DNA from 3 places in the Paracoccus sp. TD-10 genome. Region 2 is predicted to be linked to each of the others. Evidence: riboswitches for the same ligand, from Rfam matches in the RefSeq annotation. Region 2 holds a riboswitch; each other region holds the start of a gene.
What was found. A riboswitch is a leader RNA that binds a small molecule or an ion and turns the genes downstream of it on or off. The one in region 2 is predicted to bind cobalamin.

Region 1 (3,269 bases), on a different replicon from region 2:
CCCGTCGCTGCCCGAGGTCGGCGAGGTCACGACATAGGTGTTGGTGTCGCGCGCCTTGCGCAGGGCCGTGGTCAGCCGCAGGCTGTCCGAGAAGGCATGTTCGAACTTCACATAGCCCGAGGCGGATTCGAGATCGCGGAAATCGCGCGCGTGCAGGCCGTAGAAGGTATCGGGCTCGACATCGGCCGGCAGGAACGGGTCGACGCTGGTGCCCGAACCACGCCGCCATGCCGCCGGCGTGCTCGCATTGGACATCGGCACGCCGTAATCGGGCGTATCCTCGTCCTTGTAGTAATACAGCCCGGCGGTGATCTTGCTGTCGTCGGTCAGGCGATAGCTGATGCTGGGCGCCACGCCGAAGCGCCGGGACTCGACGCCGTCGCGCCCGCCCAGATCGTCGGCGTGCTGCCCCATCAGGTTCAGGCGCAGGCCGATCGCGCCGAATTCACGGTTCGAATCCAGCGTGCCGCGGACATAGTTGCCGGTGCCATAGGACAGCGCCACCTCGTCAAAGGCGCCCGGCTGCGGGGTCTTGCTGTTCAGGCTGATGGTGCCGCCGGTCGAACCGGCGCCGGAATAGACGCCGCCCGGACCCTTGCTGATCTCGATCGATTCCAGGTTGAAGGCCTCGTATTGCGTGCGCGAGGCGTTGCGCATGCCGTCGACCAGCATGTCCTGGCTGGCCTCGAAGCCGCGGATATAGGGGCGCACGCCCTGCGGCACGCCGCCCTCGCCCGCGCCCAGGGTGACGCCCGGCGTTGTGCGCAGCACGTCCGCGACCGAGGTCTGGCCGCGCTCCTCGATCTGGCGCGCGGTGACGACGGTCACGGTCTTGGGCGTGTCGAGCAGCGGCGCGGTGGCCTTGTCCGAGGCGCTCTCGGTGACCTTGTAGCTGGTCTCGGCCTCGTTGCCCTGCTGGCGGCGGATGACCACCGTGTCCAGGGTTACGGTATCCTGCGCCTGGGCGGGGCCGGCCACGCCGGCCGAGATGGCCAGCACGGGCAGCAAGCCCAGGGTCGGCAGCAATTGCGCGGCTGACCCCGAGGCAGGCGGTTTGGGATGGGTTTTGTTCATGGGTTGATCCCGGCACGAAAGATGAGTCGCAACCGCCTCAAGGCGGAAACGACAGGAAGGTGCTGGCTCATCAATGGCTTGCGCGTTCGCGCAGCGGAAAGCGGGGTGAAACCGCGGTCCGGCTGCGCTTGATCAACGCAAGAGGACAAATTGTCATACCTTGTCAAACGACGCAGCGTCATTTCCCGGCTCCGCAACCTCGCCTGTTGCCATAATCCAACAGTCTGCCGGGTGCTGCGCCCGCGCCATGGCCCGTCATCGCCGCCGCCGGCAGCATATCCAGCCCCTGCCCGCGATCCCGGCGACCCACCAGATGTTCTAAGAACAGTGCCATCGCCCACTAAATCTGGATTGACCCGGCCTGTGACCCGTGGCTAACTGCGGGGGTCATGGTTGCCCTGGGGCCGACTCGGGGATGAAAAGGGAAGCCGGTGAAAAGCCGGCACTGCCCCCGCAGCTGTAAGCGGCGAGCGACGCTGGAATGCCACTGGAGCCCAGGCTCCGGGAAGGCCGGCCGAGCCGAGACCCGCAAGTCAGAAGACCTGCCATGGCGCGAAAGAACGAAACCGTGCGGCGGGCGCGGGGCTGGAACAGGGTCCGGTGGCATGTCCATCGGCCCGGCCCTCTCTTGCCGACAGAACAGAAGGAGCCGGGCCATGCCCATCACCGTTTACTCCAAGCCCGCCTGCGTGCAATGCACCGCCACCACGCGGGCGCTCGACGCGCGCGGCCTGGCTTATCGGCTGGTCGACCTGACCGAGGACGAGGCGGCGATGGAGCTGGTCGCCTCGCTGGGCTATCGTCAGGCCCCGGTGGTCGTCGCCGGCGATGCGCATTGGGCGGGCTTCCGGCCCGACATGATCGGCCGGCTGTCCTGACCGGCGCCATGGGCGGGCTGGTCTATTATTCCTCGGCCTCGGGGAACACCGCGCGCTTCGTCGCGCGGCTGGGGCTGGCGGCCGGGCGCATTCCGGTCTCGCCGCGCGACGCGCTGCCGCAGCCCGCGGCGCCCTATGTGCTGATCTGCCCGACCTATGCCGATGGCGAGGGACGCGGCGCGGTGCCGAAACAGGTGATCCGTTTTCTGAACGATCCCGCCCGCCGCGGCCTGCTGCGCGGCGTGATCGGCAGCGGCAACCGCAATTTCGGCACCGCCTTCGCCCTGTCGGCCAGGGTGATCGCCGCAAAATGCAACGTGCCCGTGCTTTACCGCTTCGAGCTGGCGGGCGACGACAATGATCTTTCCCGCGTCCGGGCGGGGCTTGAGAAATTCTGGGGGACGGAATGCTTGACGATGGCGTAAAGGCCGAGCTGGACTATCACGCGCTGAACGCGATGCTGAACCTTTACGACGGCGAGGGCCGCATCCGCTTCGACGCGGATCGCAAGGCCGCGCGGCAGTATTTCCTGCAGCATGTCAACCAGAACACCGTCTTCTTCCACTCGCTGGACGAGAAGCTGGGCTATCTGGTGGACGAGGGCTATTACGAGGCCGAAGTCCTGGAGCAGTATCCGCGCGAGTTCCTGCACCGGATCTGGGACGCGGCCTATGCGCGGAAGTTCCGCTTTCCGACCTTCCTGGGCGCCTTCAAGTATTATACCAGCTACACGCTGAAGACCCGCGACGGGCGGCGCTATCTGGAACGCTACGAGGACCGGGTGGTCATGGTCGCGCTGGCCTTAGCGCGCGGCGACGAGGATCTCGCCATGCGCTTCATGGAGGAAATCCTGTCGGGCCGCTTCCAGCCGGCGACGCCGACCTTCCTGAACGCCGGCAAGAAGTCGCGGGGCGAGCTGATCTCGTGCTTCCTCTTGCGGCTGGAGGACAACATGGAGAGCATCGGCCGCGGCATCAATTCGGCGCTGCAGCTTTCCAAGCGCGGCGGCGGCGTCGCCCTGATGCTGACCAACCTGCGCGAGGCCGGCGCGCCGATCAAGGGGATCGAGAACCAGTCCTCGGGCGTCATCCCGGTAATGAAACTGCTGGAGGACAGCTTTTCCTATGCCAACCAGCTGGGCGCGCGGCAGGGCGCCGGCGCGGTCTACCTGAACGCGCATCACCCCGACATCCTGCGCTTCCTCGACACCAAGCGCGAGAATGCCGACGAGAAGATCCGCATCAAGACGCTGTCGCTCGGCGTGGTCATCCCCGACGTGACCTTCGAGCTCGCCAAGCGCAACGAGGACATGTATCT
Region 2 (3,269 bases):
TCGGGCCAGCGCACGCCGGACAGGTTGCCCAGCAGCCAGAACATGATGCCGCGCGCCTGCTCGGCGCTGGCCGATTGCGCGATGATCAGCGCGGTCAGCGCGTTGAACATCTGCGAGCCGGCGATGCCCGCCAGGATGATGACCCCGGCGCCGCGCATCCCGGTCCCGCCGCCGGCGGCGCGCGCCAGCGCCGCCACCAGCGCGAAGGCGGTCAGTGCCCCGGCAAAGGCGCCCGCCGACATGCTGAGCAGCCCCGCGCCGATCCCCGCCACCGCGACCGTGACCGCCCCGGTCGAGGCCCCGGCCGAAATCCCCAGCAGATAGGGCTCGGCCAGCGGGTTGCGCAGCAGCGCCTGCAGGATCAGCCCCGACAGCGCCAGGCTTGCGCCGCCGCAGGCCGCGACCACCGCCCGCGACAGCCGGTAATGCCAGATCACGCTGGCATCGATCGGGTCGAGCGCGGCCGAGCCAAGCCCGGCCTTGACCGCCAGCACCTCGATGACGGTGGCCAGCGGAATGCGCGTCTCGCCCACCGCCGTTCCGAAGAGCAGCGCCGCGACCAGCACGGCGGGGGCCAGCCACAGCCAGCCCCGATTGCGCCCCGTGCTGCGGGTCGCGGCGCGCGCCCTCATTTCAGGTCGAACCCGGCCAGCGAGTCAGCCAGCGATTCCAGCGCATAGATCGCGCGCACCGAGGGGTCCATCGCATTGGCCGGCATGGTCAGGATGCGGTCGTTCTTTACCGCCCCCATCTCGCTCGTCACCGGGTCCGAGGTCAGGAAATCCCGCTTGACGGCGATGTCGTCGGCCGGAAAGCGGCGCCGGTTCATCTCGGCGGCGACGATGAAGCTGGGATTGGCCTTGCTGATGGTTTCCCAGCCCACGGTCGGCCATTCCTCGGCCGAGGCGACGACGTTCCTGACCCCCAGCTTGGACATCATCCAGCCCGGCACGCCATTGGCACCCGCGACATAGGGGTCGATCTCGATCTCGGCCGAGGAATACCAGAACAGGCCCGACACCGTTTCGGGCAGGTCCAGCGCCTGCGCCCGCTCGACCGCCGCCGCCTCGCGCGCCTTCAGGTCGGCGATCACCGCGGCCCCGCGATCCTGCACGTCGAAGATCGCCGCCAGTTCCTCGATGCCCTGGTAGAGCAGCGCGGTGTCGAACAGGACCGAGCGCGCGCCGTCCATGCTTTGCGTATTGTCCTTGCCGACGCATTCGGTGGGCATGATCCAGCTGGGGATCTGCGCGTCGTCGAACATCTCGCGTGTGCCGACCACGCCCTGCGGGCCGATCATCCATTCATAGGCCGTGACCACCAGCCCAGGCTTCTTGGCCAGCACGCTTTCGAAGCTGGGGGCGTTGTCGGCCAGCCGCTCGACCCCGGCATCCGCCTCGGCAAATTCGGGCAGGACCGGGTTGATCCACAGCGCCGTGCCCGCCACCTTGTCGGCCAGCCCCAGCATGTAGAGGATCTCGGTCGTGCTTTGCCCGACGCTGACGACGCTTTCGGGCGCCTTGTCGAAAGTGACTTCGTGGCCGCAGCTGGTCAGCGTCAGCGGGTATTCGGTGGCCCCGAACGCCGCCATCGGCGCCAGGGTGAACGTGGCGATCATCGCCGTGGTGAGCCTTGGCATGATGTTTCCTTCCGCTACATCATGAACAGGCCGGATGAGCGGATGGAGACCGGGCGAATGCCGGTCGCAACCCCTCCCGAGCCGACCCGCTCGGATTGGTCAAACGTCGTCGGCAGGTCTCCTGACTGGCGGGTCACGGCAGGGATGCGGCCTTCCCATGGCGCGGGGCCACAGTGGCATTCTCGCATCCTGCTCGCCGCCTACAGTTGCGGGGGCAGTTCCGGTTCGGGACGCCTGCGGGCGCCCCGGCGGATTCCCTTTCAATTCCTTGCGGAAACCGACGCGCCTTCCCTAGCTTCTGGCGCGGGCGCTGGCAAGCGGCAGCATGGCCGGCCGGCTTGCCGCTGCCGCGCCACGGCTGCCCCCGGCCCGGTCCAGCCGCACGAAGAAGAACGGGATGCCGCGCGCCTCGGGGCGTTGCAGCGTGGACATACGATGCGCGGTCTGCTCGAAACTGGCACCGAAGCGGTGGCCCAGCAGTTCCACGTCGTAGCGCGCCGATCTGGAACCGGCGGCTGGACTGCCCCAGCAGTTCGGACAGCATCAGCTCGCGCCGGTGCGGGTCGAAGCGGCGCAGCTGCTCGCCCCTGACCGGGGCGGGCAGGATGCGCACCGCGATGCCATGCGCGGCCAGCCGGCCGGTCAGCGCCATATGTGGCTCGTTGCGGTGCAGCGCCAGTGCCTCGGCCAGTTTCTCGGCCGCGCGGTCCAGCCTATCGACGTAATTGCGCCGGGCATAGAGCCAGTTCCGGACCGCATCGACCGGGCGCGATCTGCCCGACTATCTGCCGCAAACGCGCGAGATCCGGCAGGGCATCTGGCAGGCCGCCTTCGTTCCGCCGGCGCTGGAGGATCGCCGGGTCGAGATCATCGGGCTGCTGGGACCATATCTTCAGCCATAGCGAGCCCGCGATGCTGCTGAACCCGCATCAGGGCCGGATCACCGAGGCGGGCGTGCGGCTGAACATCCAGGTCTGCGTCGAATACCTGGCGCAATGGCTGTCGGGCCGCGGTGCGGTGCCGATCCGAAACATGATGGAGGATGCCGCCACCGCCGAGATCAGCCGTGCCCAGCTGTGGCAATGGCTGCGCCGCGGTCGCGCTGGAGAGCGCCGCATGGCAGGGCGATCTGATGCAAGCCGAGATCGTCCGCATCCTCGACCGGCTGGGCCCGAACGGGCTCCATCGCGGCCATTACGCCGCGGCCGCGCGCATCCTGCGAGAGGCGGCGACGGCCGAGACCTTGCCCGATTTTATCACCCTGCCGGCCTATGCCGTGCTGAACGCGCTGGACTGAGGGGCCCCGATGGACATCATCCGCACGCTTGCTCCCTTTGGCGGGCCGCTTGCCCCGGATGCCCCGCCTTGCCGCCGGCCGCGCCTGCCGATTCCCGGACCGATCATGCGGAAAGGAAGCATCATGAGCAGAAAGACCTTTTCGGCAATACATCAAATGGCTGAAGGTGGAGCCGATCATGGACGCAAACCCGATCCGCGAGGGCACGGGGCGCCGGCGCGTGATCGAGGATTGCATCGCCTCGCTGACCTTGGGCGGCGCCGACCTGTTGTGGATCGAGACCGATACGCCCAACGTGGACAAGATCGCCGGCATGGTGGCCGAGATCCGCAA
Region 3 (3,269 bases), on a different replicon from region 2:
CCGGCGTAAAGGGTGCGGCCCTGACCGTAATAGCCCCAGGATTCGGAATAGTCCCGGTCGAACAGGTTCACCACGCGGCCTGTCAGGCGCAGGTTTTCGGTCAGGTCATAGCCGGCGGCCAGGTTGACGGTGACGTAATCGGGCAATTCGGTGGTCGGCGGGCTGTAGTTCCTGAACCATTCCGCGTCGTAACTGCTGCCGGCATAGCGCAGATCGGCTGTGACCGAACCGCGCCCCTGCGCAATATCGGCCGTCGCGCGCAGGCCAAGCAGGTGGCGGGGCTGGCGCACGACGGGCTGGTCGTCCTCTGTGCGGGCATCCGTGTAGGTATAGGTCGCGCCCAGCCGAAGCCAGTCGGTCGCTTCATATTCCAGGTCGGCCTCGAACCCCTTGCGCTTGCTGGTGCCGTCAAGGTTTTGCGACGTGTTGCCGGTCCCGATGATCATATCCTCGACCTTGCTGGTGAAAAGCGTCACTCCCAGCGCGCCCCGCCCCGCGGCAAAGTTCCAGTCGGCGCCGATTTCCTGGCTGCGGCTGGTTTCGGGCGTCAGATCGGCATTGCCGTCATAGCTGCCCGGCGCATAGCCATAAAGTTCGAACATGGTGGGATTGACGATGGCTTTGCCGGCCGCTGCGCGCAGACGCAGGTCGCGGCCGGGCACCTGCCATGCCGCGGCGATGTTCCAGGTGGTCGCATGGCGGAAATCGTCGTTGAAATCGCGCCGCATGCCGGCCTGGACGCCGATCCCGTTGTCGAACTGTCCCTGATATTCCAGAGAGGCCGATTTCGTGTCGCGCTCGTACCGGCCGCCCGATGCAAAGGAGTTCTCGTAGATCTCGCGTTTCTTCTGCACCGCCACATTCAGCTTTTGCGCGGCATCGCGGGCATTGCCGCCATCCAGCGCCCAACTGCCGGTATATTTGAAGTTCCGCAGCCGCGAGGCGTCGCTGTAATCCGGCAGGCCGCCGTTGAAATGCGCCGTGTTCTGGTTGGCGCCAGAGACGGCAAAGCGGTTGAGCAGCCTGCCGCCGAAAGCTTCGCCTTCCAGCCACAGCGAACCATAGGTTTCGTCCCGGTCGGCGGTCAGCGGTGCGTCGACGATATAGTCGTCGGGCGAATCCACGAAAGAGACGGCCCGGTCATAACCGTATTCCTGCCAGATGCGCCTAAGCGTGAAACCGACGGTCGCGCTTTCGGTCAGATCATATGAGCCGTTCAGGCCCAGCACGCGCTGCCGGTTGAACTCGGTATCCCCGCCGGGGCTGCGCGATTCGTCCTCGCCATCGGTGCGGCGCGCCACCGCGGACAGGCTGATGCTGCCGCGCCCGTCCCCCGCCTGCACAAAGGCGCTGGCGGTGCGGGTGTCCAACCCGCCGATCTCGACCGTGCCGCCATAGCCCGGCCCCTGCGCAGAGGCGCGACGGGTGGTGATCGAGATGACGCCGGATGCGGCATTGGCGCCGTAGATGGCGGATTGCGGGCCGCGCAGCACCTCGATGCGCTCGATGTCCTCGGCCAGCATGCCGCTGAAGATATAGTCGCCGTTGCCGGGGGAATTGGCCTCGACCCCGTCGATCAGCACCAGCACGTGATTGGATTCGCCGCCGCGGATGCGGATCTTGGCCACCGTTTCGCCGGTCGAGGTGACGGAAAGTCCGGGGACCGTGCGCAAAGCGTCCTGGACGGTGATGACCCGGCGGCTTTGCAGGTCTTCGCTGGTCAGCACGGTATGGGCGCGGCCATAGGCGCTTTCGGCCACCGGCGACAGGCCGGCGGACAGGACCAGGGTGTCAAGCACGACCTGGTCCTGGACCTGCTGGCCCGTGGCGGCACAGGGCAACAGGGCGGCGGGCAGTACGGCGGCGGTTGTGGCCAGCAGCGAAAGCGGGGTTCTGAACATTCCAAAGCCTTTCCAGCGCGGGCCAGGCCCGCGATTTGCAGAAATGCCCTGTGGAAAGGCTGGCAGGCCCGACCGCAGGACGGCGATCGTCACCTCTGCGGAACGGCCGCTTTCCAGACGCGCCCCGCGCCGGAAATGGGTGATCGCCACGGCAGGTCTCCTGGCTCGCGGATCGCTGCTCGGGCCGGCCTTCCCAGGAGATCCCAGTGGCACGTTCGACCGTCGCTCACCGCTTACAGTTGCGGGGGCAGTCCCGACCTTGCCCCGGCCGCATCGCGGCCCATGGGCGCACCGGTGTTCCCTTTTGATCCGGCGCAGATCCGCCGGAACCGTAGCGGCCCTGCATTGCCGCAGCCGGGCAAGGGCTGTCAAGCGCCAATCCGGTGCCGCCGGGCGGCCGCGACAACCTGTCCTGCCGCGGAACCGCCCGCCGGCCTGCGGCATTGGATAGCGTATCCGACGAAAGGGAGGGTCAAGCCACATGGCCATGCCGCAGCTCCTGGCCGTGCTGATCCTTTGCGCGATGATGGTGCTGTTCGTCTGGGGGCGGCTGCGCTACGACGTGGTGGCGATGATCGCGCTGTTGGCCTCGCTGGTGGCGGGCACGGTCAAGCCGGACGAGGCGTTCCGCGGCTTCAGCGACGATATCGTCATCATCGTCGGCAGCGCGCTGGTGGTCAGCGCCGGCATCTCGCGCTCGGGCGTGATCGAGGCGGTGATGCGCCGGATGCTGGGGCGGTTGCGGGCCCTGCGCTGGCAGCTGCTGGTGCTGGTCGGCTCGGTCACGGGCCTGTCGGCGCTGGTCAAGAACATCGGCGCGCTGGCCATGCTGATGCCCGCCGCGCTGAAGATGGCGCGGCGCTCGGGGCATTCGCCCTCGGCCTATCTGATGCCGATGGCCTTCGGCTCGCTCCTGGGCGGGCTGATCACGCTGGTCGGCACCTCGCCCAACATCATCGTCTCGCGGGTGCGCGAGCAGATGACGGGCCAGCCCTTCACCATGTTCGACTATGCGCCGGTCGGCCTCGGGCTGTCGCTGGTGGGGCTGGTCTTTCTGCTTTTCGCCCATCGGCTGCTGCCGCGCGACCGCCGTGCCACGGCCTCGCTGAGCGAGGCGGTGAACATCAGCGACTATCACACCGAAGCCACCGTCCCCGAGGGCGCCGATATCGTCGGCATGACGGTGGGCGACTATCTGGGCGCCGTCGATGGCGAGGTGGCCGTCACCGGGCTGATCCGGGGCGACGTCCGTCGCGCGGTGACACTGCCCGACACGGTGATCCGCGTCGGCGACACGCTGCTTCTGCGCGGCGAGCCGAATGCGTTGGAACGCGCCGTGACCAAGCTGGGCATGGAACTGACCCGGCA

Region 1: linked by a shared signal. The riboswitch ahead of nrdH (glutaredoxin-like protein NrdH) and the one ahead of ACNKFW_RS21665 (ABC transporter substrate-binding protein) in region 2 are both predicted to bind cobalamin.
Region 3: linked by a shared signal. The riboswitch ahead of ACNKFW_RS14370 (TonB-dependent receptor plug domain-containing protein) and the one ahead of ACNKFW_RS21665 (ABC transporter substrate-binding protein) in region 2 are both predicted to bind cobalamin.

Annotation. Positions count from the first base shown of each region.
Region 1 covers NZ_CP182419.1:700,084-703,352, reverse strand. The annotation lists gene ACNKFW_RS14410 (TonB-dependent receptor) at 1-1,074, opposite strand, end outside; cobalamin riboswitch at 1,448-1,639, shown strand; gene nrdH (glutaredoxin-like protein NrdH) at 1,731-1,952, shown strand; gene nrdI (class Ib ribonucleoside-diphosphate reductase assembly flavoprotein NrdI) at 1,961-2,377, shown strand; gene nrdE (class 1b ribonucleoside-diphosphate reductase subunit alpha) at 2,359-3,269, shown strand, end outside.
Region 2 covers NZ_CP182420.1:601,327-604,595, forward strand. The annotation lists gene ACNKFW_RS21660 (FecCD family ABC transporter permease) at 1-632, opposite strand, end outside; gene ACNKFW_RS21665 (ABC transporter substrate-binding protein) at 629-1,639, opposite strand; cobalamin riboswitch at 1,733-1,936, opposite strand; gene ACNKFW_RS21670 (short-chain fatty acyl-CoA regulator family protein) at 1,931-2,125, opposite strand; gene ACNKFW_RS21675 (hypothetical protein) at 2,639-3,100, shown strand; partial or broken gene ACNKFW_RS21680 (isocitrate lyase) at 3,085-3,269, shown strand, end outside.
Region 3 covers NZ_CP182419.1:691,367-694,635, forward strand. The annotation lists gene ACNKFW_RS14370 (TonB-dependent receptor plug domain-containing protein) at 1-1,901, opposite strand, end outside; cobalamin riboswitch at 2,034-2,250, opposite strand; gene ACNKFW_RS14375 (SLC13 family permease) at 2,383-3,269, shown strand, end outside.